DNA from 4 places in the Staphylococcus sp. aM genome. Region 1 is predicted to be linked to each of the others. Evidence: riboswitches for the same ligand, from Rfam matches in the RefSeq annotation. Region 1 holds a riboswitch; each other region holds the start of a gene.
The links. Region 1 has a riboswitch for S-adenosylmethionine ahead of P7F85_RS09530 (methionine ABC transporter ATP-binding protein). Riboswitches for the same ligand answer to the same signal wherever they lie in the genome.

Region 1 (8,387 bases):
ATAACGAAATATGCATCTTTCTCAATAGACACTTTTTAGACAAATAGTTGTTTTATTTAACTCAAGCCAATGAATTATGTTATTATACACTTTAACCTTTTAGGGTTAAGAAAGGAGACATTAATGAAAAACTTTAAATGGATTAATGTATTAAAAGGTTTTGGTATGGGTACAAGTGATTTAGTACCTGGTGTCAGTGGTGGCACTATAGCACTTTTACTTGGAATTTATGATGGTTTTATTAGTTCCATTAGTGGCTTATTTTCAAGAAGGTTTTGGCCTAGTTTGAAATTTTTATTACCTATTATAATAGGTATGCTTTTAGCAATCGGTATATTAAGCAATCTATTTAACTATTTGCTTAGTACACATGAAATTCCAACAATGTTCTTTTTCACCGGGTTAATCATTGGAATTATTCCTTACCTTCTTAAAGTGTCACATTTTAAATCAACTTTTAAAGCAAAGCATTACATTGTAGTTTTGGTTGGCATCGCAATATTGGTGATCATGACCCTACTTAATGGTGGAGACAAGCACACAGGAGAAACATTATCTTTATCTACTAGTCTTATTATTAAATATTATATTGCAGGTATATGTGCTTCTAGTGCAATGCTCTTACCAGGTATTTCAGGTTCATTTATGTTACTTATATTTGGTGCTTATGGTACTGTAATGTATGCTATATCTCAATTAGTAAAATTTAATTTCAATGCTTTACCTATACTTTTAATAGTAGGTTTAGGTATCCTAACTGGATTCTTAGTGTCAAGTAAATTAATCCAATACTTGTTACATCATCATACAACCATGACATTCGCATTAATTATAGGCTTTGTTATTGGATCCATATTTGCTGTTTATCCAGGCTTACCTAAATCCGCTTTGACATGGATCATTTCTATTGTCACTTTAATTGTTGGCTTTATTGTTAGCTATGTCTTAGGACAAATAACTGCTAAAAATGAAGAACAAATATAAAAATAAGGCTCTCAAACACTAATGTGGATGAGAGCCTTTTGATTATTTAATAATTATTCTTTGTTACCTTTAACTTTATCGATAACATTATTTACTGCTTCTTTTACTTTACCAGAAGCTTTATCTTCTTTACCTTCTTTTTCAAGGTTTTCGTTATCAGTTACGTTACCTACAGTTTCTTTTACATTACCTTTTGCTTGTTCGAATTTATCTTCAGCCATGATGAATTCCTCCTAGTATTTATTTAGTAAGTTATTATGCTTAATTTATACCACTATTCATACTATATAAACATTTATTTTCAAAAAATTAATATTAATTGATGGTCTAATATGAAAATAATGCCTTTCAAATATATTACGCTTATAAAAAAGGGATGGTTAAATGTTTACAATAATTGTCCATATAGTAGCAATATTATTAATACTCATATCCTTGATTTTAATTATTAAAAATCAATTTACTAAGCCTGATAATAATGCTATGTTACCTTCTACACTTCTACTTATTGCTTCATTAATTTTGTTACTTTATAACCTATTTAAATGAGCTTATTAGATATTAAAAAAATTATACAAATGATATAAATATAAAAAATCCTCAAGCACTTTTGTCTTGAGGATTTTACTATTTCTATAATTATTCTGCTGGCACTACAGCACCATCATATTTTTTATTAATGTAGTCTTTAATTTCTTTTGAACGTAAAACTTTCATTAATTCTTTAATTTTCTTATCGTCTTTATGTCCATCTTTAACTGCGATTAAGTTAGCATATGGATTATCTTTAGCTTTTTCATAAGCGATTGAGTCTTTTTTAGGATTTAATTTTTGATCAATAGCATAATTTGAGTTAATGATAACTGCATCTGCATCTTGTTTTTGATAGATTTTTGGTAAGAATTCTGCTGATTGTTTGTTGTTAAATTTGATGTCTTTTTTGTTTTCAGTGATGTCACTGAATTTTGCGTCTTCAATTTTAACGCCTTTTTTAATTTTAATTAATCCTTCATCCACGAAGAATTTAAGGAAACGACCTTGTTCTGCAGGATTGTTAGAAACGTATACTGTTGCACCTTTAGGTAAATCTTTTAAGCTTTTATACTTTTTAGAGTAGACAGCCATTGGTTCTAATTCTACGTCACCAGCTGATTCAATTTTGTATCCTTTTTCTTTACTTTCAGTTTTTAAATAAGGTGTATGTTGGAAGAAGTTGGCATCTAATTCACCTTTATCTAATAATTTGTTAGGTGTTGTATAGTCGTTGATTGTTTGAATATCTAATTTATAACCTTTTTTCTCTAATAATGGTTTTGCTTTTTCTAAAATTTCTGCGTGAGGTGCAGGTGAAGCACCTACTTTAATTGTCTTGTCGTCATCCTTACCTCCACATGCTGCTAATGCTACAGTTAAAGATAATAATAATAAAATACCTAAAATTTTCTTCATTGATTTGTCCCCTTTTCTTTAGCGTTTATCAATTTTGTTTGTAACCCAGTCACCAATAAATTGGATGATGAATACAATGATTAAGATGAAAACTGTTGAAACTAAAATAACGTCTTTTTGATTTCGAGTGAAACCTGTTAAGTAAGCTAAGTTACCTAAACCACCAGCACCGATAACTCCGGCAATTGCTGTAGATCCCACTAATGCAATTGCTGTTACTGCTAAACCTGATACTAACGCCGGCATTGCTTCAGGTAGTAATACTTTTCTTACTACAGTCCAAGTATTAGCACCCATAGACCACGCTGCCTCAATTACCCCTTTATCTATCTCTTTGAAAGCAATTTCTACTAATCTAGCATAGAATGGCGCTGCACCTATGATTAATGCAGGTAGTGCACCTGTTGGACCACTTATTGTGCCTAAAACGACACTTGTAAATGGTATTAATAACAAGATTAAAATGATGAACGGTATCGCTCTAAATAGGTTCACGATAAATGAAACGATTGAATAAAATATTCTTGCCACTTTTGAATGACTCTTAGCCGATAAAAATAATAAAACACCTAAAATCAATCCAAATATAAAAGCAAATATTGTTGATACGACAGTCATATAAAGTGTTTCAACAATGGCTTGCCAAACTTCTGGCCATTGGACGTTCGGCATTGTAATCATTTCTTGGAGTATTTCTCCAACTGACTTAACCATGTCTTAACACCTCCACATTCACATGTTTCTCATTAAGATTAGATTTGAAATCTTCGAAATTTTCAGAACTTATAAAAGGTATATGGATAACTAAAAATCCTAATGTACCATTTCTTGTATTTTTAATGTCAGCTTCTAAAATATTAACGTCAATCTGATGCGTTTTTGTAATGTACGATACAATTGGTTGAGTCGTATTTTCACCGTTAAAATTCAATCTAACTATGTAAGCATTGTTATCTAATGGTTCTAACGCATCTAATGATTCCTCAAAATCCTCATTTAAATCATCTTTTACAAATCGTCTCGTTACTTCGTGTTGTGGATTTTCAAATACTTGGCTAACTTGACCTTGTTCTATCACGCGTCCGTTTTCCATAACTGCGACTTCATCACAAATTCGGCGAATCACTTGCATTTCATGTGTGATTAACACGATTGTTAAATTTTGTTGCTCACGTATTTTTAATAATAAGTCTAAAATTTCATCTGTAGTTTGAGGATCAAGTGCACTTGTAGCTTCATCACAAAGCAATACTGTCGGATCATTGGCTAATGCTCTGGCAATACCAACTCTTTGTTTCTGTCCACCAGACAACTCAGATGGATAAGCATTTTCTCGTCCCTTCAAGCCTACAAGTTCTATTAATTCATTTGCCTTACGTTTTGCTTCTCCTCTAGATAATCCTGCAATTTCTAGTGGGAATGTAATATTTTTAAGTACAGTTCTCGACCATAGTAAATTAAAATGTTGGAAAATCATACTTACTTTTTGGCGCTTCTTACGTAAATCTGACTTCGATAATTGACTTATGCTATCTCCATCAATAATAACTTCTCCAGAAGTGGGTGCTTCTAAATTATTAAACATTCTAATTAAGGTACTCTTACCTGCTCCAGAAAAACCAATCACCCCAAAAATGGAACCGGATTGAATGTTTAAATCAACGTGATCTACAGCGAGTACGTCTTTATTTTTCGTATGATATCGTTTCACGATTTGTTTTAACTCAATCACGTTAATACCTCCTTGTTTATAACTAATACAAATTAAAAAATGCTTCCTCAAAACTTTAGACTGTTTGAGAAAGCATTTTAAAATATCTTTCTCTCATCTTCTAAAGTTTACCTTTATGTGAATTGGCACCATTTCTATATAAGACGGTTGCCGGGCTTCGTAGGGCACATCCCTCCACCTCTCTCGATAAGAGTGTTTGCATGATTTAATTTTATTTAATCCTACCATCACGGTAGAGATTCGTCAATAATTATTTTAAATTTTCTAACAAATAAGGAACAGACCTAAACGCATACAATCTTTTTACTTCTTTATCCTTATTCATTAACATTAATACTGGTACTGACATAATTTGATGTGTTTCACTAAACTTTGGATGAAAGTTCATATCAATTTTCTTAACCGGAAGTTTCAAAATTTCATTTGCAATATCCAACATTCTTTCAGACACTTTACATGTACCGCATGTAGGCGTATATCCGAAAATGAGATGTTTATCTTCACCAAAGTTTTCAGTCACATCGTCTATTTCGATTGATTTACTCATTCACTAAAACTAACCTTTCAGTTTTTAAATTAGGTATAAGGGATTTCTCTTTTTTGCAATTAAATCCATGTTTGGTAAGTACATGCGCTAAATAATTTTTAGGACAATTGGCCACTTCGCAAAATGTTTTATCTACAAAAATATGTTCAGACTCACTTAAATACCGTTTGAACCATTTTCTAATTCGATCCCCTTCGTCATCTGAATCAGCTAAGACGAAAACTTGTTTACCATAAAGTGATTCTATCATATCATCTATCTTATCTATACTCATAGTACCATGCGTACAAATAATACTTACTGGTTCTGCAATGACTTGCTGCACTCGTTTTTTATCAGATTTACCTTCAACAATGATTACTTTATTCACAATAGTCATAAGTATTCACCCTTTAAAAATCGAAAATTAGCTATCACTATTTAATTCCACGAAGATGCTATTTATAAAACATATACTACAAAAACTTAAAATGAATTAACCATTTCATTACACTGTTAATATCTTTTTTACAAATAGCATCAATGTCTTTTTAAATCTAAGTTCATCAGATTATATGTACGCATGCCTATAAAATTCTTCCTTCGGTTCGCCTCTGCTTTCGCAATGGCATAAGTGTTTCTAAAATCTAAAGATTTAAGAAACACTAAAAAAAACTCCTTGATACGAGATCGAGGAGTTTGCAAATATTATTCGCCAATCATTTCTGAATATTGTTCTGCTGATAATAATTCGTCAATTTGGCTTTCGTCACTAATTTCTACTTTAACCATCCATGCTTTTTCGTATGGTGATTCGTTTACAAATTCAGGACTATCTTCTAATTCTTCATTAACTTCAACTACTTTACCAGTAATTGGTGCATATAATTCAGATACAGTTTTTACAGATTCAACACTACCGAAAGTGTCGCCTTCGTTTAATTCATCATCAGTTTCAGGTAATTCAACGAATACGATATCACCTAACTCGTTTTGAGCATATTCAGTAATACCAATTGTCGCTACATTTCCTTCAACTTTAACCCATTCATGTTCTTTAGAGTATTTAAATTCGTTTGGTACTGCCACGATAAATCCCCTCCTAATTTTAAGTACATTTTAATGATGCCATACCCACAATTATCAATCAACTATTATCTAAAAATTTTAAACCTTTAAATATTCGGATTTAAGATGTAAATTGGTATTTTTATGACTTTATTAAAATGAAAGTTCACTTTTTATATTTTGAAATGGTATCCAATTATAACCAAGTATTTTTATACTCTTCTTCTTTAAAACCTAATGTGATTTTATCACCTAATATAGCTAAAGGTCTTTTCACTAACATGCCATCTGAAGCAAGTAATTCAAAACGTTCTTCGTCTGATAAATCATCTAATTTATTTTTTAAATCTAATTCACGATATTTGGCACCGTGTGTATTAAATAATTTTTTAGTGTCTACACCAGTTTTATCAACAATTTCTTTAAATTCATTTTTCGTTGGTGTATGTTGAACAATATCAATTGGTTCATAACTCACACCGTATTCATCTAAAAATTTTGCTGCTTTTTTGCAAGTTGTACAATTTGCATATTGGTAAAATTTAATCATCGCTTTGCCTCCTTTATCTCTTAAATCCAATATATCATGTTATTTTAGAAAACGCTCTACTTTTTAAGCTTATTTTTTTATTTAAGTATTTTCATCCGTTATAATAAATTTACTAAATTTTTTCAAAGGAGCTTTTATAAATGGAAAGTATTAAAACAACTGAACAATTTAACGACACTGTCCAAAACGATCAACCTGTTATCGTCAAATTCGAAGCAGGTTGGTGCCCTGATTGTAAAGCAATGGATATGTGGATAGACCCTATCGTTGAAAAATATAAGGATTATGAATGGTATACTGTAAATCGTGATGAATTGGAAGATGTAACTGCTGAAAATGATGTTATGGGTATTCCTAGTATTTTAGTATTTAAAAATGGTGAAAAGTTAGCTCATTTACACTCAGCAAATGCTAAATCTCCTGAACAAGTAGAATCATTCTTAGACGAAACATTCAATAAATAATATACAAAAAATGGTCGAGACATTGATTAAGTATCATAGTACCAACTTATTGGTTTATGACTTAGTTAACGTCTCGACCTTATTTTATTATATTGCTCTACATCATCACTTTTAATACTCTGAAATTAGGTCTCTATTCTTACGTTTAGCTTTTGTCATTGGTTCTTCTAAATCAGTAAGATATAAGAATCCTGCTAATATTTCATCATCTTCAATATTTAATGCTTTACGGATTTTAGGTTCAAAAATATATGCAGGTGATTTCCAACAAGTACCAATACCTGCTTCATAAAGTAACAACATTAAATTTTGGGCAAATGCACCGAATGCAAAGTAATTTTCTCTATTTTGACGTTGTCTTGGATCTGCTTTCATAATCAACAACAACATGCCGCCTAGTTTTGTCACTTTATCATAATGATCAGCTCGCTTTTCCGGACTATCGGGGAAAGCAAAGCGTGTGATATCTTCACTCATGTTTCCTAATCTATCTTTAGCAACATGTACAACTCTCCACGGCTCTCTCATACCATGGTTAGGAGCATCGGTAGCCTTTTCTATAGCCTCATATAAAGCATTATCATCGATAGTCATATCGTGTTTAAACTTCTTGACGCTTCTTCTGTTTGATATTGCATCTTGTAGTTCCAATCATATCGCTCCTTCTTCGTTCATTGATAATCTTTATCAATAATAAAATATATTAAGGTAATGTTCAAATCGTCGACTTACTTATTATAGAAATCTATTTGTTTTTTCAATTCTTCTACATGAATTTGTCCTGGAGCATGCGGTTCATTTAAGCAACCATAAGATACAGTACCACCAAATACGCCCTGTGCCGTACGACTAACTAAGCCTATATCCGACATTGCTATACCAACAATGTGCTGATTTAAAGCATCAGCCGAGTCTTTGACTGCCTCCAATAGATGTAATACATCCTTTTCATCATTAGGCATAACTGCCACTTTTAAATAGTCTGCTTCGAATTGGTGCATTTTATAATAAGTGAATTTTAATTCTTCTAATGATGGTGTTTCATTAAAATTATGATGTGATAGTACCACTTGAATGCCTTTTTGATGTGCCTTATTTATAAGAGTTAAATAAGTATTTTTGTCTTTTTGGTCATCCCATTCAATGTCTAACATGTCATAATTTGATTCATCAATGAGGTTTTGAATTACACTTTGATATTCAACTTCATTCACATAACCCTTACCTCCTTGGGAGTTAGATCTATATGTGATTAATACTTTAAATTCAAAAGGCAATTCATTTAACTCATCGACAACCTGATTAACTCCTGTAATATCTGCCCATTGATCTATTCGTAATTCAATAATATCAATACTGTCTTGAAAGAACTCTAAGTCTTTAAACAAGTCAGTTATCGTTGCTTCTTTAGGCGCAATCGTTACGGCTATATCTACCTTTTGCATATCAATCCCTCATTTCATTCAATACATCATTAATTGATTATTATTCTAAACTAAATTACATCAAACCGCCATAAAGTGCTTTGCAGTAACATATCTTAAAAAAAATTCACACATGATTGAGATGAATATTTACGGGTATAGAAAAATATATACAAAATATAGGAGGTAA
Region 2 (8,387 bases), 550 kb from region 1:
AGCTGGTAGAGATACAAGAGGTTTAATTCGTTTACACCAATTCGACAAAGTTGAAATGGTACGCTTTGAAAAACCTGAAGATTCTTGGGATGCTTTAGAAGAAATGACTACAAACGCTGAAGCAATCTTAGAAGAATTAGGATTACCATATCGTCGTGTTATCTTATGTACTGGAGACATTGGTTTCAGTGCTAGTAAAACATACGACTTAGAAGTATGGTTACCAAGCTATAACGACTACAAAGAAATCAGTTCATGTTCAAACTGTACTGACTTCCAAGCACGACGTGCCAATATCCGTTTCAAACGTGATAATGCAGCTAAACCTGAATTAGCGCATACGTTAAATGGTAGTGGTTTAGCTGTAGGTCGTACATTCGCAGCAATCGTTGAGAACTATCAAAATGAAGATGGTACAGTAACAATCCCTGAAGCCTTAGTACCATTCATGGGTGGTAAAACTCATATTCAAAAGCCAACTAAATAATTTAGATTGTTAGCGAATGACTAGCTATACAATGCGCGGTAATGAAGAGCCATCATTGCCGCGTATTTTTTTATGTCAATAACCTAAAGTAAGAGGGTAGGGGAGGGACATTAAGTAAAATTTAGATGCAAAATAGTGTGGGTAGTCTAACTATTAATAGAAAATTCTGTCATATTTAAAATGTTGTGATGACGGCATTTTAAAAGTGAGGTTTGTCTGACATCACACACACCGACGTCTAAAGTGATTGCCGTTTTCATCATTGTATATTAGACTTGAGTTTATTATTTAAACGTAAATGCGTTTGTAACTAGAAAGGGGGAGACAAGATGACCCATCTCACATTTAGACAAGGTGTTAAAGAATGCATTCCAACATTATTAGGGTATGCAGGTGTTGGTATTTCATTTGGCATCGTTGCTGCATCTCAAAAGTTTAGTTTATTAGAAATTATATTACTTTGTTTAATTATTTATGCTGGTGCGGCACAATTTATTATATGTGCGTTAGTCATAGCTGGAACACCCATAACAGCGATAGTGTTAACAACATTTATTGTTAATTCACGTATGTTTTTATTAAGTATGACTTTAGCACCCAATTTTAAGTCTTATGGTTTATGGAATCGAATTGGACTTGGTTCTTTAGTAACCGATGAAACGTTTGGTGTAGCCATCACGCCTTATTTAAAAGGTGAGCCAATTAACGATCGTTGGTTGCATGGTTTAAACATCACAGCATATTTGTTTTGGACCTTTTCTTGTGTAGTTGGTGCTGTATTTGGCAAATATATTTCGAATCCAGAGATATTAGGATTAGATTTTGCGATTACAGCTATGTTTGTATTTTTAGGAATTGCTCAATTTGAATCTGTTAAAAAGTCTAAGATCAACATCTATCTTGTGCTTATTCTATGTGTCATTGTGATGATGTTAACGTTAAGCTTTGTTATGCCCTCGTATGTAGCGATTATAATATCTGCGGTTGTCGCATCTACATTAGGGGTGGTGATGGACAGATGATGACAGATCAACATATGTTAATCATAATTATTCTATGTGGTATTGTTACGATTTTAGTCAGAGTGATTCCATTTATGATGATTTCACGAGTAAATCTACCAGATGTTATTATTCAATGGTTATCCTTTATACCTATCACACTTTTTACAGCACTTGTCTTGGACGGTATTATTCAACAACATGAAGGTAGTGTAGGCTATACACTCAATGTGCCATTCATTATTGCATTAATACCAACTGTATTATTAGCCATATATACGAGAAGTCTAACTTGGACCATTTTAGGCGGTATTGCATTTATCGCTCTATTGAGATTCTTTCTATAGAAATCAAGGTCTACATATTGAATTTCGTGATGGAGTTAGTTAAAATTTAAGTAGTTAGAAAATTTAGATAATTAATATATTTATTCAAAACTTAATCATAAAATCTTATTCAGAGAAGTTGAGGGACTTGGCCCATAGACGCTTCAGCAACCGGCTATAAAGAATACGAGTACGGTGCTAAAACCAACGAGCACTCGAATGATAAGTACTGAACCGCTTCTTACTTTTCATAGAGTAAGAAGCTTTTTTATTTAAAGGAGGATGGATTCATATATGTCGAATTATACAGTTGATACATTAGAATTAGGCCAATTCACGACAGAGTCTGGAGAAACGATACAAAACTTAAAATTAAAATATGAACATGTAGGTTATCCTGGACAACCATTAGCATTAGTTTGCCATGCATTAACTGGCAATCATCTTACATATGGTACAGATGAACATCCAGGTTGGTGGCGTGAAATTATTGATGGTGGTTATATGCCTATCAATGATTATCAATTTTTAACATTCAACGTCATAGGGAGTCCATTTGGTTCAAGTTCAAAGCATAATGATCCACATTTTCCAGATCATTTAACATTAAGAGATATCGTACGTGCACTTGAGAAGGGGATAGAAGCACTAGGGTTTAATAAAATAGATATTTTAATCGGTGGGAGTTTAGGTGGTATGCAAGCACTAGAATTACTTTATAATCGACGATTCCAAGTAGATAAAGCGGTTATACTTGCTGCTACAGATAAAACCTCATCGTACAGTTGTGCCTTTAATGAGATTGCTAGACAAGCGATTCATATCGGAGGTAAAGAAGGTTTAAGTATTGCTCGACAATTAGGATTTTTAACCTATCGATCTTCTAAAAGTTATGATCAACGCTTCACACCTGAAGAGGTAGTTAGTTATCAACAACATCAAGGGAACAAGTTCAAAGAATCCTTTGATTTATCATGTTATTTAACACTGCTGGACGTCTTAGATAGTCATAATATTGATAGAGGCAGAGATGATGTTGATGAGGTGTTTAAATCATTAGACACAAAGGTATTAACGATGGGATTCATAGATGATTTGTTATATCCAGATGATCAAGTATTAGCGGCAGGACAACGTTTTAAATATCATCGACACTTTTTTGTACCAGATAATGTGGGGCACGATGGTTTCTTACTTAATTTTGAAGATTGGGCACCTAATTTATATCACTTTTTAAATGCGAAACATATTCGACGATAATGACTAAAACCATGTTCTAACGTTAATTTTATAAGGTTGAATATCGATGTTAAAAGTATAGTATATAAAGAGAATACAAATCGAGAAATTAAATAGGTGACTATGAGATGAAACAATTGATAATTATATTAAATGCATTGAATTATATAGTTATAGCATTATTAATAATATTCAACTTCAATAATCTATCTGAAAAGGGATTAGATATATGTAGATATTTTCTTTTTATTAGTTGTGTTTTATTTATATTTTCATTAATTATGTATTTAATAACTAAGAAAGAATTTGTTTTAAAAAGTAGTTTTATTAATCTAGTTAATTTAATTGTAATATTTCCAATTCTACTATTAATAATGATTTGATTTTCATATTACTATGCTTACTATTAAAAGGTTTACGGTTAAAATATTTTAATGAATTTTAATTAAAAATTTGTAAAAATAATAGATTATTTCACTCTAAAGTACTGCTGGAATTGACCGACATAAATACCAGTAGTACTTTATTGTTTATTTTTTTCAAAGAGGTTAAAATGGTAATTATAGTCAAAAAAAGTATGGGAGTGGCGTGTGTGTTTTCAAAAATACAACCTAAAGCAACTATTATAGGTACATTAGCATTAGTGATAGTCGCTTTAGTAACACATGTATTACCTATTCTCGGCTTAATTTTATGTTTATTTGCAACAATCCCAGGTGTCGTATTATGGAACAAATCTATTCAGTCATTTGGAATTAGTGCCTTAGTAACAGTTATAATTACAACATTATTAGGTAATACATTCGTCTTAAGTATGATGGTTTTAGTGATTTTAACGAGTTTAATCATTGGACAATTACTTAAGGAAAGAGCAACAAAAGAAAGAATTTTATATGTAACAACGGTATCTCTAAGTTTAATGACATTGATAGGATTCATGTTATTACAAGTATTTGAAAAAATCCCAAGAGCAGCCGCATTAGTTAACCCAGTTAAAGAAACCGTTCATAACATGTTATTAACAAGTGGAGCAGATGCTGATTACAGACAGATGCTTGAAGAAAGTATCCGCCAAATGACGGTCCAACTCCCTAGTTATCTCATTATTATCGTTTTTCTTTTCGTTTTAATTAATCTGATCATAACATTTCCAATCTTGCGCAAATTCAAAGTAGCTACGCCAATATTCAAACCACTATTCGCTTGGCAAATGAATCGTACGCTATTAACAATCTATATTATTGATTTACTTTGTGTCATGTTTGCAACCCAACCAAGTACGTTCCAGAGTATCGTATTAAACTTTGAAGTTGTGTTATCATTAGTGATGTACATTCAAGGGATGAGCGTGATACATTTCTTCGGAAAAGCGAAGCGACTACCGAATGTAGTAACTATCATATTAATGGTTATAGGGACATTATTAACACCAATGACTCATATTGTAGGGTTATTAGGTGTCATCGATTTATGTATCAATTTAAAACAACTAATGAACAATAATAATAAAAAGTGATGAGAGGTGGAAGAATGAACCGTCAATCCACTAAAAAAGCTTTGCTCATACCATTTATCATAATGGTACTGACTGCTATAGCATTAGTCATCGTTTGGTTTATATTTAACCAAATCGTGGCAGGCATAGCTGCAGGAATATTACTAGTAATGATTATTGCTAGTGGGTTCTTGCTAAGACAAGCTTTTATGAAAATGGACAGTTATGTGGATGGTTTAAGTGGTCATATTACAACAAGTAGTAATAAGGCGATTAAACACTTACCGATCGGGATGATTGTGTTAGATGAGAACGACCATATTGAATGGGTTAACCAATTTATGTCTGAACATTTAACAACTAATGTTATTTCAGAATCGGTAAACGAAATATTTCCTAATATCTTAAAGCAATTGGAGAAAGTTCAAGAAGTAGAAATTGAACATGAAAATTATCATTATAGAGTACGTTATTCAAGCAATGAACATTGCTTATACTTCTTCGATATTACAGATGAAGTACAAACGAACCAACTATATGAAGATTCAAAACCCATTATTGCAACATTATTCTTAGATAACTACGATGAAATCACGCAAAACATGAACGATACACAGCGTTCTGAAATTAACTCAATGGTTACACGTGTAATTAGTCGTTGGGCATCAGAATATAATATTTATTTCAAACGTTATAATTCAGACCAATTCGTAGCCTATTTAAATCAAAAGATTTTAGCAGAAATCGAAGACTCAAATTTCAACATTTTAAGTCAATTACGTGAGAAAAGTGTTGGTTACCGAGCACAATTGACATTAAGTATTGGTGTCGGTGAAGGTACTGAAAATCTTATCGACTTAGGTGAATTATCGCAATCAGGTCTAGACTTAGCGCTAGGTCGTGGTGGTGACCAAGTTGCAATTAAAAACATGAACGGCAACGTACGCTTCTATGGTGGTAAGACTGACCCGATGGAAAAACGTACACGTGTAAGAGCGCGTGTTATCTCACACGCATTAAAAGATATCTTAACTGAAGGCGATAAAGTCATCGTGATGGGACATAAACGACCTGACTTAGATGCCATTGGTGCAGCCATTGGTGTGTCTAGATTCGCATTAATGAATAATCTAGAAGCATATGTTGTCTTAAATGAATCTGATATCGATCCAACATTGCGTCGTGTCATGGATGAAATTGATAAGAAACCAGAACTTAAAGAACGATTTATTACATCAGACGATGCATGGGATATGATGACATCGAAAACAACGGTTGTTGTCGTTGATACGCATAAACCAGAAATGGTTCTAGATGAAAATGTCTTAAATAAAGCAAATCGTAAGGTAGTGATTGACCACCATAGACGTGGTGAAAGCTTTATCTCCAATCCACTACTGGTTTATATGGAACCTTATGCAAGTTCAACAGCAGAACTTGTCACAGAGTTGCTAGAATATCAACCAACTGAACAGCGTTTAACACGTCTTGAATCTACTGTTATGTATGCAGGTATTATTGTTGATACAAGAAACTTCACATTACGTACGGGTTCAAGAACGTTCGATGCCGCAAGTTATTTACGAGCACATGGTGCCGATACTATTCTTACACAACACTTCTTAAAAGATGATGTGGATACGTACATTAACCGTTCTGAATTAATTAGAACAGTCGAAGTACAAGATAACGGTGTTGCGATTGCACATGGCTCAGACGATAAAATTTATCATCCGGTTACAGTTGCACAAGCAGCCGATGAGTTGTTAAGTTTAGAAGGTATAGAAGCTTCATATGTCGTTGCCAAACGTGAAGATAACCTAGTCGGTATCTCAGCCCGTTCATTAGGCTCAGTTAATGTTCAATTAACAATGGAAGCCCTTGGTGGCGGGGGTCACTTGACGAATGCAGCGACACAATTAAAAGGTGTCTCAGTCGAAGATGCCATTGTACAATTACAACAAGCAATAACAGAACAAATGAGTAGGAGTGAAGACGCATGAAAGTAATTTTCACACAAGATGTTAAAGGTAAAGGTAAAAAAGGCGAAGTTAAAGACGTACCAGTAGGTTATGCAAATAACTTCTTATTAAAAAATAATTATGCTGTAGAAGCAACACCTGGTAACTTAAAACAATTAGAACAACAAAATAAACGTGCTGAAGCAGACAGACAACAAGAAATTGATGATGCAAAAGCATTAAAAGAAAAATTAGCTAACATCGAAGTTGAAGTATCTGCTAAAACAGGTGAAGGCGGTAAATTATTTGGTTCAGTAAGTACGAAACAAATTGCCCAAGCCCTTAAAGATCAACATGACATTAAATTAGATAAACGTAAAATGGATTTACCACAAGGTATCCACACACTAGGTTATACAAACGTACCTGTTAAATTAGATAAAGAAGTTGAAGGTACTATTCGTGTGCATACAGTAGAACAATAAAGATGGATTGAAATTAGAGGTGTAATCAATAATGGATAGTATGTACGAGCAAAATCAAATGCCACATAGCAATGAAGCCGAACAATCTGTCTTAGGTGCCATTATTATTGATCCGGAATTAATTAATACAACTCAGGAAGTGTTACTTCCTGAGTCATTTTATAGAGGCGCACATCAACATATTTTCCGTGCGATGATGCACTTAAATGAAGATAATAAAGAAATTGATGTAGTGACGTTAATGGATCAATTAACGACTGAAGGAAGCTTGAGTGAAGCGGGTGGCCCGCAATATCTTGCAGAATTATCTACCAATGTCCCTACAACAAGAAACGTTCAATATTATACTGATATCGTATTTAAACATGCACTTAAACGTAAACTGATTCAGACTGCAGATAGTATCGCCAATGACGGATACAATGATGAGTTAGAATTAGATACGATTTTGAGCGATGCAGAGCGACGTATTTTAGAACTATCATCTACACGTGAGAGTGATGGTTTTAAAGATATTAGAGATGTATTAGGACAAGTGTATGAAACTGCTGAGGAACTCGATCAAAATAGTGGTCAAACACCGGGTATTCCAACAGGTTATAGAGATTTAGACCAAATGACAGCAGGTTTTAACCGAAACGACTTAATCATTTTAGCTGCACGACCATCTGTTGGTAAGACTGCCTTCGCACTTAATATTGCCCAAAAGGTAGCAACACATGAAGATTTATATACAGTAGGTATCTTCTCTCTTGAGATGGGTGCAGACCAATTAGCAACACGTATGATATGTAGTTCAGGTAACGTTGACTCAAACCGATTAAGAACCGGTACAATGACCGAAGAGGATTGGAACCGATTCACGATTGCAGTTGGTAAACTATCTCGAACAAAAATATTTATTGATGATACGCCAGGTATTCGAATCAATGATTTACGTTCTAAATGTCGTCGACTTAAACAAGAGCATGGTTTAGATATGATTGTGATTGACTATCTACAATTAATTCAAGGTAGTGGTTCACGTTTCTCAGATAACCGTCAACAAGAAGTATCTGAAATTTCACGTACGCTAAAAGCTATTGCACGTGAGCTAGAATGCCCTGTTATCGCACTGAGTCAGTTATCTCGTGGTGTTGAACAACGTCAAGATAAACGTCCGATGATGAGTGACATCCGTGAATCAGGGTCTATCGAGCAAGATGCTGATATTGTTGCCTTCTTATATCGTGATGATTATTATAATCGTGGCGAAGATGAGGATGACGATGATGATTCAAGCTTTGAGCCACAAACTAATGATGATAACGGTGAAATTGAAATTATCATCGCTAAGCAACGTAACGGCCCGACAGGTACCGTGAAATTACACTTCATGAAACAATACAACAAA
Region 3 (8,387 bases), 1.1 Mb from region 1:
CTTCTTCTTCATTTTTACGACGACCTGGTAGTGGAATATCAAATTTCAATATTAAAAATCTAAATAATACATAGTAAATACCTACAAATATTAAACCAATAACCACTTGAATCACATATGTCATCCAATGTTCTTTGCCAAGTGGTATCCAGTTTGTAGCTAAGAAGTCTAAAACACCACCGCCCATGTTACCTACTAATCCAAATCCATACATAATTGTATCCATTGTAGCTGCCAGTAAAGCATGTAATACGAATAAATATGGTGCAATAAATAAGAATGTAAATTCTAATGGTTCAGTAATACCCGCAACAACCGCTGTAAGTGTTGCTGGTATTAACAATGCAGCCACTTTTTTACGATTCTCTTTTGGTGTTGTTGAATACATAGCTAATGCAATACCTAAACAGCCGAATACTTTTCCGTTACCTTGTAACATAAAGCCGTATGGGAATTGTTCTTTTAACGGTTTACTACTTTCTGCAAATTGGTTTAAATGTTGCAACCATTCCGCTTTGAGACCATGATTGACAACGACTGGACCAACTTCAATCGGTGCATAAATGAAGTGATGTAAACCTGTTGGGATCAACACTCTTTCTAAGAAATGATATAACCACACGCCTACATATCCTGATCCGATAATAAAGTGTTGTACTGACGCTATACCATGTTGAACTGTAGGCCATACGACACATGTAATTGCTGCAACAGGTAACATAACAAAGAATGAAATCGTCACTACAAATGTTAATCCTTGGAATACGCCTAACATTTCTGGAAGACGTTTACTATAATAACGATTATGAATCCATGTAATAATACCTGAGATAATAATACCGCCTAAAATATTAGTATCTAATGTTTCTATCCCGGCAATTGCTTTAAGACCAGTAACATTTTCAACGCCTTTTTCTAAATTGGCACCAAATGTATGTGGCCATTGCGTTAATATCGCATTAATAAATGTATTAAACATCAAATAGCCCATTAATGCAGCTAGTGCAGCATGTCCAGGTGCTTTTTTAGCCAAAGATAATGGTAAACCTACTACAAATACAATTTCCATATGGTTGAATATGACCCAACCACCTGACTCTATTACTGACCAAAATTTAAACCAAAATGTATGTTGGTCTGCTAAACCTCCCATAATTGTTGGGTTTTTAAATAATGTTGCAAACCCAAGTACAATCCCAAAGAAAGCAAACATCAAGACAGGTACAATCATTGCACTACCAAAACGTTTGATTGCATTCATTATAATTACCTCCACATCCCAATTTCGTTCTATTTCACATTGAAAATGAGTATTAAACCATTCCTTTCAATGTCTTATCTTGTTTCTAATATATAGTAAACGCTTACATCACTACAACGTCATTGACGCATTTTGAAAGTATTTTGTATAATCAGATTATGTTTTCTTATGATGAAAATTTTTTCAACACTAACAAATGAGGTGTCGTCATGTTTCTAGATGAACGTGTGAACGCGAACTTTAATCAACTCAATGACAATGATTTACAAATTGCAAATTTCGTTAATACCCATGTTGATTTATGTAAAAATTTGAAAATTCAAGACTTGGCGCAACATACACATGCATCAAATGCCACTATACATCGCTTTACACGAAAATTAGGATTTGATGGTTATAGTGACTTCAAATCATTTTTAAAATTTGAAAGTGAAAAGAAAAATCAATTGCCTTCTGACTCTATCGAATCATTTAGACAAGAAATTGAAAATACATTTAATTATTTAGATCGTATAGATTATGAACTATTAACTAATAAAATGAATGATGCTGGAACGATATATTTATATGGAACAGGTCGAGCTCAAATCAATGTGGCTGAAGAAGCACAAAGAATATTATTAACAATGCATAAAAACATCATTATTCTTTATGATGTCCACGAATTAAAAATGGTCTTAAACAAAACAGTATCGCAAGACCTTTTCTTTATCATTTCACTATCTGGAGAAACATATCAATTAAAAGAAGTGACTCAGTTATTACAATTGAGACAAAAATATTTTATCTCTGTCACAACGATGAAAGATAATTCGTTAGCCCAACAAGCAAATTATAATGTTTATGTATCTAGTAATACATTTTATTTAAATGATGGCACTGACTATTCAAGTTTCATTAGTTATCATATTTTCTTTGAAACGCTGCTCAGAAAATATAATGAACGCAAAGAGAAAGGCGACCTCAATTGATGCATTAGCCTATAAAGATAAAAAGCCAGTAAATGAGCTTTCTTAAGTTCATTTACTGGCTTATATAACTTATGTTTAAAACGAATTAGTTATTTTTTTGTTCTTCAATTTCTTCTAACACTGCATTCATTTTATCAAACATAAGTTCAAATCCATGTGCAGTGGAATCATGATATTCTTTCTTTTTCTGTTTGTATTCAAGGTTGGTTAATCTTCTTTCGCGTTCCATATATGATTGATAATAGAAGAACATTTGTGTGCCACCTGATTCACGTTCAAAGAATTCTACTTCTATAATATCCTCATCGTTACTTAAGCCTGGCATACCTATTGTCATTTTAATAAATTCATCCATGACTAATTCTTCGTATGTACCTTCGATAATATTTTGTTTGCCATTTCTACTATCAACGATACGATACTTACCACCTTCTTGGACATCTGCTTCAAATGATTTATTCGTACGTTTCGACGTCATAAACCATTGTTTAAGAATATCTTCTTTCGTCCAAGCTTCATAAATTGTTTCTGGTGAATATTTTAATAAACGTTCAATATCAATTTCTACATATTCATTTTCCACATTATACTTTGCCACTTTCAGTCACCTACTTTCACTCTTAATACTATTTTAACGTATTTGTTCAAACTTCCAAACATTTATACATTAAAAAAGATTGCGCTTCTACACATTTAGTCTAGTTTACCATTAAAACGCTGACTTAAAACATTTTCAATATTTATAATTCTATTTATCAACTAAAAAACCGAGACTAAAAAGTCTCAGTTTTTAATCATATTTATGCTTTATTTTTTAATTTCGGATACCCAATTAAAATAGCAATCAGCCCACATACTCCAAGCATGATTGGATAAATACTATAAGGTACAAGTAAGAATGGTGAGATACCAGCCACTCCTGCAGCTGAAATAACTTGAGGACTATATGGTAATAAGCCTTGGAAACATCCACCAAATATATCTAAAATACTAGCTGATTTACGTGGATCAACATCATATTCATCTGCTATATTTTTAGCTAATGGTCCTGACATAATGATTGAAATAGTATTATTAGCTGTTGCAATATCTGCTACACTAACTAAACTGGCAATACCTATTTCAGCCCCACGTTTAGATTTCACGCGCCCTCTAACTACATTTAACAACCAATCTATACCGCCATTATGTTGAATAAGTCCTACTAAACCACCAATTAATAGGGCAATCATCGCAATATCTTCCATACCTATAATCCCTTTAGATACAGCACTTAGTAATCCTTTCCAACCAAATGAGCCATCAATAAGACCAATGATTCCAGATAAAACTGTTCCACCAATAAGAACGATAATCACATTGACACCAACTAGCGCTAGAATCAACACCAATAGATATGGAATGACTTTAACTAATTGGAAATCATAACTTTTAGAATGATCCATGGAAATACCATTTGTTAGGAAAAATAGTACAACTATAGTTAATATCGCACCTGGTAAAACAATTCTAAAGTTTACTTTAAATTTATCTTTCATCTTCGTATGTTGTGTACGTACAGCCGCTATCGTAGTATCAGAAATCATAGAAAGATTATCTCCAAACATAGCGCCACCAACTACTGTAGCCATAGCTAATGCTGCAGAGACATCTGTTGCTTGCGCAAAGCCAAATCCTACTGGTGCAATAGCTGCTACTGTGCCTACTGATGTTCCCATTGAAATAGAAACAAACATACAAATGATAAATAAACCTACTATAATTAAATTTTCAGGGATGAGAGACAATCCCAAATTTACAGTAGAAGTCACGCCACCCATTTTCTCTGTAGTCGTAGAAAATGCGCCTGCTAAAATAAAGATAAGCATCATTAAAATAATATTTGAATGACCTGCACCTTTAGTAAACACTTCAACTTTAGTGGCAAATTTTTCTTTGCGATTCATCAACAAAGCAACGATTACTGTAATCGTTATCGCAACATTTAACGGCATCGTCGTGAAATCACCCGAGATGATACCTACACCTAAAAATAACAACATAAATAATAATAACGGAAATAACGCCCAAGCATTACCCTTTTTAGTTTCTTTCATCATTAGACCTACTTCCTTACAAAAAATACCTCTTTTCCTTATGATAAAGAAAAGAGGTCCATCTACAACGATTATCCCCTTATCTTCAAACCTAGACAGGTTACTGGAATTGGCACATGATTCAATGTTGCCGAAGCTTCATAGGGCCAGTCCCTCCACTTCTCTTGATAAGTGATTCATATTTAACGTTTACGTTACAAGATAATTCCTATGACGTCAATCATAAATTATAACTTCGTCGTAAAATATTTTTCATAAATAATTAATGCAACAGCAACTACGAATAACATTGCAATAGCTATACCAAAGACGATCCACCATTTTAAATAAAGTGATACAATCATTAAAATAATAGAAATGATCGTCATACTAATCATCAGTATTTTAAATTGTCGTTCACGTTGTTGAGAGATCACTTTATAATCTCGATGATTTTTCCTTTGTGTATCATCATCAATTTGTAATTTAGTTTCTATATAAAAAACAAACGCCATAGTTACCATTAGGATTAAGAAACCAATCCATACATGGGATTGTGATATTAGCACTATTCCGGCATAACCTAAATACAAACACCCCGCAATAATACCTAATAACCGGTCGATTGTTTGATTAATCCATATGATATTATTTTTAATATTTTTATTAACAAAATACAGATTTTTTAATGCATTGGTTAAAGCAAATAAAAGTATTAAAATGATTAAAAACCATTGATTTTTAGTAAATAACGAAAATATAACTATAGCGATTATACCTATTATGAACGGAGCAACCCTTATAAACCTATCTTTCACCATGTCATAACCTCCTTTAGATATAAGATTTAATTTGCATGTCCTCGTATAAAATGCCAATCCCTTAAATATATAGGGTATTTTTTAATTAAATTTCATTCTTCAAAAAGGTTAATAATTTTATATTTTTATTTTACATTAAACATATTTTTATTCCAAATTCATAATAAAATTGGATATAGTTATCATATAATTTGTCACAAAAAAATAGTCGATAAAGTATTAACACTTTATCGACCAACTTATATTCATTAGTTAATTTGAATACCGCCTGTCACACCGAAGACTTGTCCAGTTGTATAACTTGATTCTTCAGATGCTAATAGGACATATGTTCCTGATAATTCAACAGGTTGTCCTGCACGGCCAAGTGGTGTTTCCTTACCAAATTCAGGAATATTTCGTTGTGGTTGTCCACCAGTAATTTGTAATGGTGACCAAAATGGTCCTGGGGCTACACAATTGACACGAATACCTTTTGCGCCAAGTTCTTCTGATAAACTTTTTGTTAATGAGATAATTGCAGCTTTCGAAGCGGCATAATCATGTAAAATAGGACTTGGATTATATCCTTGAACAGATGATGTTGTTGTAATTGATGCACCTGGTTGTAAATATTCTAACGCTTTTTGTACTGTCCAAAATATAGGATATACATTGGTTTCAAATGTCTCTTTAAATGATTGTGTATCAAACCCTTGTATATCGTCATGGTATTGTTGATGTCCAGCTACTAATGTCACATTATCCAGCCCACCAAGTTGTTGATGTGCTTCTTCGACCATGTCATAGTTAAATTGTTCATCACGTATATCACCAGGCAGTAACACTGCTTTTTGTCCCGCTTCTTCAATCACTTGTTTAACTTCTTGTGCGTCTTTGTCTTCACTTGGAAGATAATTAATAGCAACATCTGCGCCTTCTTTAGCATAAGCAATAGCTGCTGCGCGTCCAATGGCAGAATCGCCACCAGTGACTAACATTTTATATCCTTTTAATCGACCGTGTCCGACGTATGATGTCTCACCGCAATCTGGTTCAGGTTTTAATTGGCTTTGCAAGCCTGGAAGTGGCTGCTCTTGTTGTTCATAGTCTGTTGATTTGAATTTATTTCTAGGATCTTGTGCTGACATTTCAAATTCATCTCCTCAATTTGTATATGTTCTCATATACCCAAGGTTATCCAGATGTTAATCATACTATCTTTATACAATTTATGGAGACTATTGATTCAGAAGACGTTTAGTGAGTGTCACAAAATATGTCGGCACTTTTTCTAAAATACGTTCATCAGGATCAAATAAAGGATGATGTAGATCATACTCACTATTAGATCCAATGAATGCAAATACGCCGGGATACGTTTCTGTATAACCAGAAAAGTCTTCACCAATTGTTAATGGTAAATCCATAATTGATACATGATAACCAACATCTTCTGCTACTTCTATCGCTATATCAGTTAATTCATCATCATTAATCACTGTTCCAGGAAGTCGTGTATATCGGCAATCAACTTGTAAATTAAATGTTTGTGCTAAACCATCAGCAATTTCATTCATTCGTTGTTCGATATACGCTCTATGCTCAGGTTTAAATGAACGGACAGTACCTTGTACATAGGCTTGATCCGCAATGACATTCCATGTATTTCCACATGAAATTTCACCAATTGTAACAACGGCATTATCAAATGCAGATAAATTTCTACTAACAATCGTTTGTAAACTATTAATCAGTTGACCTAAAGCCACCGTTGGGTCATTACCTTGTTCTGGTTTAGCAGCATGCGCGCCTTTTCCTTTAATATCAAATTCGAAACGGTCTACTGCAGATGTAATAGGACCTTTTTTTAATTGCAAAGTCACCAATGTCCATCGTTGGATAATTATGGAAACCTAAAACTGCTTTTACACCGTCTAATACACCTGTAGCTACTACTTTTTTAGCTCCATGACCTAGCTCTTCTGCCGCTTGGAAAATGATTCTCACTCGACCATTTAGTTCATTCTCTTGGGCTTTCAATTGTGTTGCAACGCCTAATATACTTGCCATATGAATATCATGACCACATGCATGCATGACACCTTGATTGGTTGACGTAAATTCATGTTCGACTTGCTCATTGATAGGTAGCGCATCTATATCAGTTCTAATCGCAATCATTTGGTCCCCTTGTCCTATTTCTGCAACTAATCCTGTATCTAAAGGTAAATCTAAAATTTTTATCTCATGTGCTTCTAAAATACGTTTAAGTCGTTGTGTAGTTTCATATTCTTTCTCTGATATTTCAGGGAATTGGTGAAATGTTCGTCGCCAATTCACATAGTCTGTATAATCAGTCATTGTTATCTCCATCCCTTTCAACCTAAAAACTATTTTTCTATATATAGTAACATAATTGTCAAACTTTTCTAAAAATACACTGATCCTTTTACTATAAACAAAAAACCGTACCGACAATGTCGGCACGGTCATTTCAATGAACACTTTGTCTTAATCTAATGAAAATTCATTATCTACAATTACTCTACCATCTTTAATCACTTTTTGAGCATGGTTGATACCAAAGTGATAAGGAATATATTCATGGTTTGGCGCATTCCAAATAACGATATTAGCTTTGTCGCCTTCATTAATTGTACCTGCGTCTAAATCAATAGCTTTTGCTGCATTAACTGTTACCGCATTCCAAACTTCATTTGGTGATAATTTTAATTTCAATGCGGCAATGGCCATAGCTAATTGTAAGTTATTAGTAACACTGCTACCAGGGTTATAGTCTGTTGCAATAGCGATAGCACCATCATTATCTAGCATACCTCTCGCATCTGCATAATCATTTTTATCTAGATAGAATGTCGTAGCTGGTAATAATACGGCTACTGTGTCACTATTTTTTAATTTTGCTTTACCTTCTGCACTTGAAGCAACAAGGTGATCAGCAGAAATTGCATTTTCGTCAATAGCTAACTCTAGACCACCAAGTGGATCAATTTCATCAGCATGAATTTTAACTTTAAATCCTGCCTCTTTCGCTTTTTGCATATAATGTTTAGATTCTTCAACTGAGAATACACCCGTTTCACAGAAGATATCTGCAAAGTCTGCATATTCTTTTACTTCTGGTAAAAGCTCAATCATCTCATTTAAGAACGCTTCATTAGACTCTGCTTCTTTAGGAACCGCATGTGGTCCTAAGAATGTATGTCTCATATCTAAACCGTATTTCTCTGCTAAACGATTAGACACTCTTAATTGT
Region 4 (8,387 bases), 920 kb from region 1:
ACCTGTGGGTACATTGATAGTTAATATTATGGGATGTGTGTTAATTGGCACCGTATCTGGATTATCACTGCACATCAATTGGATAAATTCATTCTTCATCACAGGTATTTTAGGCGGATTAACAACATTTTCAACCTTATCTAATGAACTTGTAGGCATGGTATCACCTAAATTTAAGCCTATACCTTTTATTATTTATACACTCTTGCAATTTGTAGGCGCATTTTTAAGTTGTTATTGGGCTTATCATTTATTTCAATAGTTGATGATATATTAAAACCACGTCCCCCCTTTCAATTTGAGGACGTGGTTTTGTCTTTTTTATTGGCCATTAAATTCTGATGGATCAGGTCCAATTCTTTTATTTTGATTAAGGTCATCTAATTTTTTCATTTGGTCATCATTCAATTCAAAATCTAATATATTTAGATTTTCATCTATACGGTGTGGTGTCACAGATTTAGGGATTGTTACTACTTGATGTTGATAGTTCCATCTAATAATCACTTGTGCTGGCGTTTGCCCAACTTCTTGTGCTACCTGATTAACTATTTCATCATCCAATATTTGAGCATTCATTAATGGTGACCAAGATTCCATCACGATATTTTGAACATCTAAATATTGTCTTAACTCTTTTTGAGTTAAGTATGGGTGGAATTCAACTTGATTGATGACTGGTTTAATAGATACTTGAGCCAATAATGCTTCAAAATGATCTACATTAAAGTTACTCACTCCAATGTTTTTAACACGCTCTTGTTTATATAAATCTTCCATACCTTGCCATGTATCTATCATTAGTGCTTCATTCGTACCTGGCCAATGCATTAAATATAAATCTAGATAATCTAAGTCTAATCTTTTCAAACTATTTTCATAAGCTTGTTCAACATTTTCTCTACCAAAATCTTCTAACCATAATTTTGAAGTAATAAATAAATCCTCACGTTTTAAACCAGTGGATTCAAGTCCTTCTTTAATACCTTGGCCTACTTTTTCTTCATTACCATATACCTTTGCTGTATCGATACTTCTATATCCATTTTCAATTGCGTATTTAACAGCTTTTGTACAATCATCATTATTTTCTACTCTAAATGTACCTAGACCAACTTTCGGCATCGTGTGTCCATTATAAAATTTAATATTGTCCATACATTCCCACTCCTTAAATACAATTTCATTATTTCTATACCCTATGAAAGTAAATCAAACTTAGATTAAACGTAAGTCATATAAAATTCAATTTCTGTGCTCAAAACTAAAAAAGCTAGTAGAGTTAAAACCTCTACTAGCTTAGTTGAAATTTAATTAAAGGATTCAATTTGTTCCATGATTTGTTGTAAATCGTCGACATTATATTGAATACGTCCATGGAATACAAATTTGTTAAAGAATTCATCAAGTTGTTCTGGTCCAACTAATACTTTGACATTACTATTTTGAGCATAGTTCGAAATAGTAACATCCCCATCATTTTTAGGATTAAAGTAAAGAATAGACGTTGGTGTATACTTTGTATTTAATTTACTTTGTAAGTCACCTGCTACATTCTGTATTTGTTGAATTTCGTCTGAATAGTTTATAAATGATAATGATTTTTGATCATTATTTTGATCAAGTACTAATGTTTGTGGTGTTGATTGATCTAATTCCAACGTATTAAATACTTGTTCCATAGTTGGTAACTCAGAAAACTGAGCACCGCTAATCCCATTATATACATGACCTTTTAGTAATTGAGAGTCAATAATATATAAACCAGTACGAGTAAGAACGAGATGACTAATTCTTTCAATTTTATTTAATTCATTTGTTGGTAGGAAAATATTAGCCATGATATGCATATCTTCAGGACGAATACGTTTTTCATTGACTAAACGCTCACGAATACCAATTAATCGCATATCAGTTACATATTCACTATGGTTTTTAGAGAATAGCTTTAATGCATCAATTTCTCTTTCTTTACTATTTACTGTAGCTTCATAATCTTCTTTTTGTTTCGTAACTGCCTTTTTATTCTCAATACGTTCTTTTTCTAAAGCTTCTTCATGAGATGCCTTTATACTTTGTTCTTTTTGTTGGTATTCTTCTTCTGTTTGTTGCTTAATCTTTTTCTTACTATTTAAAGCAATTAAAAATAGTACAAAAAAGATAAATGCAATGACTACTGCAACAATTAACCCTATACCAATAGGTGAAGATAAACTCATCACATCAACGCTCCTTTTATATGATCAATACAACTAATTATAAAACATAATGATGACATTTTCGACATTTAGTCGCAATTTATCTTATTATATTTCAAACATCCCATAAGTTATTTCGTTTAAACTTTGTTAATCGTATCTTTTAAAACGTTGACTTTATCTAATTTTTCCCATGGTAATAATACGTCAGTACGTCCGAAATGACCATATGCAGCGGTTTGTTTATAAATAGGTTGTTTTAAATCCAACATTTTAATGATACCAGCTGGTCTTAAATCAAAGTTTGCTCTAACCGCTTCAACTAATTCAGCCTCTGTTACTTTACCTGTTCCGAAGGTATCTATAGCTATTGATACTGGTTCAGCTACACCTATTGCGTATGCAAGTTGGACTTCACATTGTTCAGCTAATTCTGCAGCAACAATATTCTTCGCTACATATCTAGCAGCATAAGCAGCAGAACGGTCTACTTTAGTTGGATCCTTACCACTGAAGCAACCACCACCATGGCGTGCATAACCACCATACGTATCCACGATAATTTTACGTCCTGTTAATCCAGCATCCCCTTGTGGTCCACCGATTACAAAACGTCCTGTAGGATTAATATAGAATTTTGTCTTATCATCCATTAATGATTCTGGAACAGTTGGATAAATAACATGTTTTTTAATATCCTCTTGAATTTCTTCTAAAGATTTATCTTCAGCGTGTTGCGTTGACACAACAATAGTATCAATACGTTTAGGTTTATCATTTTCATCATATTCTACAGTGACCTGAACCTTACCATCCGGACGTAAATAGTCTATAATGTCATCTTTACGTACATCTGATAGACGTTTCGCTAATTGATGAGATAAGAAAATAGGTAACGGCATATAAGTATCTGTTTCGTTTGTAGCATAACCAAACATTAATCCTTGGTCACCTGCACCAGTTGCTTCAATTTCTTCTTCAGAAATATCATCACGGTATTCTAATGCTGTATCAACACCTTGAGCGATATCTGGTGATTGTTCATCAATGGCAGTTAAAACGGCCATCGTTTGTGAATCGTAACCATATTTAGCACGTGTATAACCAATTTCTTTAATGGTCTCTCTTACAACTTTCGGAATATCAACATATGTCGTCGTTGATATTTCACCTGAAATTAATGCCATTCCAGTTGTCACTGTAGTCTCACAAGCCACACGTGCATTAGGGTCGTCTTTAAGAATTTCGTCTAAGATTGCATCAGATACCTGATCAGCAATTTTATCTGGATGTCCTTCAGTTACTGATTCTGAAGTAAATAATCGTTTATTGTTAGTCATGTTTTGCTCCTTTTAAAATATATTACGATAATTCTCTTTTATTTGAGCTAAATAAAAGAGCCTTCTACTACTACCTAGATAGAGTGAAGGCTCTTATACGTCCATTCGCTCTTATCGTTCAGACATTATACGTCTGCAAACGGTTTGGCACCTTTCTTTTTATATGTAAAAAGAGGTTGCTGGGTTTCATTGGGTCCATGTCCCTCCACCACTCAGGATAAGAGAATCCGTTAAAATTAATACTACCTAATAAGAGAATTAATGTCAATTTATGATTTAAGTTATTTTAGTAATAATTTACGGTGGATTAATTAAATTGATATGTTATACTATTGAAATGTAAAGGCTTACATTATAACTATCTGGAGGGATTAAGTATGTCGATTGATACATACTCTGAAACGACTAAAATTAAACAATTATTAGAAAAACCATCAACAAAGTTTCAACTATCAACAACTCAACTTTACAATAAAATATTAGATAATAATGAAGGTGAACTTACTGAATTAGGTGCTATTAATGCTAGCACTGGTAAATACACTGGCCGCTCACCTAAGGATAAGTTTATCGTTACTGAACCTTCATATAGAGATAATGTAGATTGGGGAGACGTCAATCAACCTATCGATGAAGAAACATTTTTAAAGCTTTACAATAAAGTATTAGACTACTTAGGCAAGAAAGACGAATTATATGTTTTTAATGGTTACGCAGGTAGTGATAAAGATTCACGTTTGAAATTAACTGTCATTAACGAATTAGCATGGCATAATTTATTTGCACATAACATGTTCATTCGTCCTGAATCTAAAGAAGAAGCAAAATCAATCAAACCTAACTTTACAATTGTATCTGCACCACATTTCAAAGCTGATCCTGAAGTTGATGGCACGAAGACTGAAACGTTTGTCATTGTGTCATTTAAACATAAAGTGATTTTAATCGGTGGTACAGAATATGCTGGGGAAATGAAAAAAGGTATCTTTTCAGTAATGAATTACCTATTACCTATGCAAGATATTATGAGTATGCATTGCTCTGCTAACGTGGGAGAAAAAGGCGATGTAGCACTATTCTTTGGTTTATCAGGTACAGGTAAAACAACGTTGTCAGCTGATCCTGAAAGAAAATTAATCGGTGACGATGAACATGGTTGGAATAAAAATGGCGTGTTCAACATTGAAGGTGGTTGTTATGCAAAAGCAATCAATCTTTCAAAAGAAAAAGAGCCACAAATTTATGATGCTATTGAATACGGCACTATCTTAGAAAACACAGTCGTTAAAGAAGACGGTACTGTTGATTTCGATGATAATAAATTCACTGAAAATACAAGAGCAGCTTATCCTATTCATCATATTGATAATATTGTATTACCTTCAAAAGCAGCACATCCTAATACGATTATCTTTTTAACTGCAGATGCATTTGGAGTGATTCCTCCAATTTCAAAATTAAATAAAGATCAAGCAATGTATCATTTCTTAAGTGGTTTCACGTCTAAATTAGCAGGTACAGAACGTGGTGTAACAGAACCTGAACCATCATTCTCTACTTGTTTCGGCGCACCTTTCTTACCACTTCATCCTACAGTTTATGCAGATCTTTTAGGAGAATTAATTGATAAACATGATGTTGATGTTTATTTAGTTAACACTGGATGGACTGGCGGTAAATATGGTGTTGGTAGAAGAATTAGTTTACACTATACGCGTCAAATGGTTAACCAAGCTATCTCAGGGAAATTAAAAGATGCAGAGTTTACAAAAGACTCAACATTTGGTTTAAATATTCCAGTTGAAATTAAAGATGTACCAAAAACAATCTTAAATCCTATCAATGCTTGGAGCGACGCTGAAAAATATAAAGCACAAGCAAATGATCTTATCCAAAGATTTGAAGATAACTTCAAAAAATTCGGCCCTGAAGTCGAACACATTTCTGACAAAGGTGCTTTCAATAAATAAAAGTAAAACAGGCTGGGACATAAATATATATTTCAAGTTACATTCATATTTAGGCAGTAGTTGACTGTAAAGTCATTCTTTTTCTTAAAGAAATTAGAATGACTTACACATGAGTATTAACTCATGTGTTCAGATTAAGTTTAAGAGGTATACATGAACTTAAAAGTTCATGCATAAAACCGTCTAAGTAATGAATTACAAAGACGGTCTAATGTACCAAGCTTTTTCATTTCTAGTCAACCTTGCCGGGGGGACGGGCCCCAAACATAGAGAATTTCGAAAAGAAAATCTACAGACAATGCAAGTTGGGGATGGACAACGATAAAGAAATACTTTTTCTTTAGAAATTAGTATTTCTTATGCATGAGTTTCACTCATGTATTCCTATTTTAAAGTACACATTAGCTGTGGCTAATGCGTAAGAACCACTTCATATTCAATGATTAGTGGTTCTTTATTATTTCTGTCCCACTCCCTATTTTTTGTTTATTTCTATTTGAGTCATCCATTTATGTATGTACTTTAAAGTTTCTTTTAAAGCAAATGGTCGAGGTACATGTCCTTCTTCCATTTGATAAAGTGTATCATAATGCACACCAATGTCTTTCAATCGTCGTTCTAGATAATAAGCTTGATGAATACCTACCTGTTTATCTTTACCACCATGTACAATTAAAATCGGTGGACTTTGCGGTGTAATATATTGTATCGCTTCTCTAACTTCATATGCTTCATGATCTTTTTTAGGGTGCCCAACCATTCTTCTCAGCATCCCTCTTAAATCCACACGCTCTTCATACATTAAATGTATATCAGAAACACCACCCCAAATGATATAACTATCAACTGGTAAATCTTGAAATGTTAGCAAGCCTTGCAACCCACCACGAGAAAATCCAATCATATGTATAAACGCGTTGGGATATTTTGAATGTAATATGCGTATAAGTTCAGTGACATCATTTAAATCTCCTCGATAAAACTCATCTTTACCTTCACTACCATTATTACCTCTATAATAAGGACCCACAACAAGTGTCTGTTCATTAGCAAATTGCATTAAGCGAGCTGCTCGTACCCGACCAACTTGTCCTTTTCCGCCTCTTAAATAAACCACTATTCTATTAACTTTACTATATGGTGTCATCATTAGTGCCTTCACTTTTAGATGATCAACATCATAAGTGATTTCATCAAACTGGTGCGTAGCTATTTCAATCGGCATTCTTTTCGTTTTAATAAAGTCCAAGTGAAATCACCCTTTCAAAACAGTGTAAAATGGCGTCATCTTGTAGCAAAAAACTACGTTCACTATATGGTATGTCTTCTATAGAAGTAAAAAGACAAGGGCCATCTGTTTCTAAATAGTCAGTTCGATTGGCTAAAGATGAAACTTGAATAAAATAAACATCTTTGACAAACCTAGAGGCATCGTTAGTTTTCACAGTATATTGAGCAATGTACTGTATTTCTTCTATATATGCACCGGTTTCTTCATATAATTCACGCTGGATAGCATCAATGCTTGATTCTCCATGTTCCCTTTTGCCGCCAGGAAATTCAATACCTCTATTTTTATGTCGAGTAAATAATAACTTCCCTTGGTATACTGGTATTGCAAGAACGTGATTACCTGTTGGATTATCTGTATTCGCTTTATATGTTAACTGCACTTCTCTTTGGTCTTTATCTAAAAACTTCAAGTACATCACATTCCTTTATAATATGTTAAAATAACTGTATTCAAAATTCTGGTTGGAGGCTTTTTTATGAAAAAAATATTCTTAGCCTTGATACATTTTTATCAACGCTATATTTCTCCATTAACACCACCTACATGTCGCTTTTATCCTACATGTTCAGAATATACGCGTGAAGCGATTCAATATCATGGTGCTTTCAAAGGATTATATTTAGGCATTCGACGCATACTCAAATGCCATCCACTACATAAAGGTGGCTATGACCCAGTACCGCTTGCTAAAAATAAGTCTAAACATCACCATTAATACATTCTAATTTACTTCTATCTACTACAGGGGGAATGAATTCAATCATTCCCTCTTTTAAAATACCTTCATTTTCCACAAAGTCATTTTCAAAATAATAGCCTGCTGGCGTCACATCACCAGGATAATCACCATATTGAGATAACATTGCAGTAAAATAACGACTCAATCCGTATTCATACATACCACCTACAACAATATTAATACCCCTATTTTTTAGATAATCAATGGTTTCTATAACACGGTCAATACCACCTAATCTAAACGGCTTGAGTACAACAGTATCAATTTGATAATGCGAAACAATAAACTGAATATCATCAATTGATGTTGCCTTTTCATCAATTGCAATAGGTAATTGCGGTTCATTATCAAACTGTTTTAAGGTATTAATATTAGCAAACGGTTCTTCTATATATAATATATTTTGATTCATATCTTTATTTATTTCTTGGTATTGATTGATATCGAGTGACTCATTTGCATCGATGACAATATCAAATGGAAATTCTAATGACTTTAATTTATTAATATCAGAAATTAATTGATTTGAATATTTCACTTTTATACGTTTAGGTTGCGTTTGCTTTAACGTCGCAAATTGGGCATCACTCCATCCACTGACGGTAGCACCATATTCAACCTTAAATGCTTTAAGTTTATAATACATTTGATATAACGCCATGACAACTGTACTGCGGGCTGCCGGACAATGATTTAATGTGTTCAATAGCGACTGCCATTCTTCAAATGAATATACATCCTTATTCTTAATTGATACAAACCACTGTTCGATCTGTTGTTTAACAGAAGATATAGTTTCCTTATCGTACCATGGTGTTTTAAAGGCGTTGCACTCACCAAAATACG

Region 2: another riboswitch for S-adenosylmethionine. It lies ahead of metX (homoserine O-acetyltransferase MetX); the one in region 1 lies ahead of P7F85_RS09530 (methionine ABC transporter ATP-binding protein).
Region 3: another riboswitch for S-adenosylmethionine. It lies ahead of P7F85_RS02815 (Na+/H+ antiporter NhaC family protein); the one in region 1 lies ahead of P7F85_RS09530 (methionine ABC transporter ATP-binding protein).
Region 4: another riboswitch for S-adenosylmethionine. It lies ahead of metK (methionine adenosyltransferase); the one in region 1 lies ahead of P7F85_RS09530 (methionine ABC transporter ATP-binding protein).

Annotation. Positions count from the first base shown of each region.
Region 1 is NZ_CP121447.1:1,938,773-1,947,159, forward strand. Features, by position in the region: gene P7F85_RS09510 (DUF368 domain-containing protein) at 124-984, shown strand; gene P7F85_RS09515 (CsbD family protein) at 1,038-1,208, opposite strand; gene P7F85_RS09520 (MetQ/NlpA family ABC transporter substrate-binding protein) at 1,624-2,433, opposite strand; gene P7F85_RS09525 (methionine ABC transporter permease) at 2,452-3,147, opposite strand; gene P7F85_RS09530 (methionine ABC transporter ATP-binding protein) at 3,140-4,165, opposite strand; SAM riboswitch class I at 4,256-4,358, opposite strand; gene P7F85_RS09535 (thioredoxin family protein) at 4,416-4,712, opposite strand; gene P7F85_RS09540 (toprim domain-containing protein) at 4,705-5,091, opposite strand; gene P7F85_RS09545 (hypothetical protein) at 5,232-5,357, opposite strand; gene gcvH (glycine cleavage system protein GcvH) at 5,400-5,780, opposite strand; gene P7F85_RS09555 (arsenate reductase family protein) at 5,956-6,309, opposite strand; gene P7F85_RS09560 (thioredoxin family protein) at 6,450-6,773, shown strand; gene P7F85_RS09565 (nitroreductase family protein) at 6,885-7,424, opposite strand; gene aroD (type I 3-dehydroquinate dehydratase) at 7,502-8,218, opposite strand.
Region 2 is NZ_CP121447.1:13,105-21,491, forward strand. Features, by position in the region: gene serS (serine--tRNA ligase) at 1-487, shown strand, start outside; gene P7F85_RS00050 (AzlC family ABC transporter permease) at 817-1,509, shown strand; gene P7F85_RS00055 (AzlD domain-containing protein) at 1,506-1,835, shown strand; SAM riboswitch class I at 1,938-2,043, shown strand; gene metX (homoserine O-acetyltransferase MetX) at 2,109-3,074, shown strand; gene P7F85_RS00065 (YybS family protein) at 3,631-4,569, shown strand; gene P7F85_RS00070 (DHH family phosphoesterase) at 4,584-6,551, shown strand; gene rplI (50S ribosomal protein L9) at 6,548-6,994, shown strand; gene dnaB (replicative DNA helicase) at 7,026-8,387, shown strand, end outside.
Region 3 is NZ_CP121447.1:612,651-621,037, reverse strand. Features, by position in the region: gene P7F85_RS02830 (alpha-glucoside-specific PTS transporter subunit IIBC) at 1-1,261, opposite strand, end outside; gene P7F85_RS02825 (MurR/RpiR family transcriptional regulator) at 1,471-2,232, shown strand; gene P7F85_RS02820 (SRPBCC family protein) at 2,318-2,830, opposite strand; gene P7F85_RS02815 (Na+/H+ antiporter NhaC family protein) at 3,033-4,328, opposite strand; SAM riboswitch class I at 4,405-4,502, opposite strand; gene P7F85_RS02810 (hypothetical protein) at 4,556-5,128, opposite strand; gene P7F85_RS02805 (SDR family oxidoreductase) at 5,377-6,258, opposite strand; partial or broken gene P7F85_RS02800 (amidohydrolase) at 6,349-7,471, opposite strand; gene hutI (imidazolonepropionase) at 7,622-8,387, opposite strand, start outside.
Region 4 is NZ_CP121447.1:1,019,600-1,027,986, reverse strand. Features, by position in the region: gene P7F85_RS05205 (fluoride efflux transporter FluC) at 1-262, shown strand, start outside; gene P7F85_RS05200 (aldo/keto reductase) at 322-1,158, opposite strand; gene P7F85_RS05195 (NERD domain-containing protein) at 1,311-2,219, opposite strand; gene metK (methionine adenosyltransferase) at 2,339-3,538, opposite strand; SAM riboswitch class I at 3,647-3,762, opposite strand; gene pckA (phosphoenolpyruvate carboxykinase (ATP)) at 3,916-5,508, shown strand; gene P7F85_RS05180 (alpha/beta hydrolase family protein) at 5,984-6,733, opposite strand; gene ytkD (RNA deprotection pyrophosphohydrolase) at 6,744-7,217, opposite strand; gene yidD (membrane protein insertion efficiency factor YidD) at 7,278-7,517, shown strand; gene menC (o-succinylbenzoate synthase) at 7,501-8,387, opposite strand, start outside.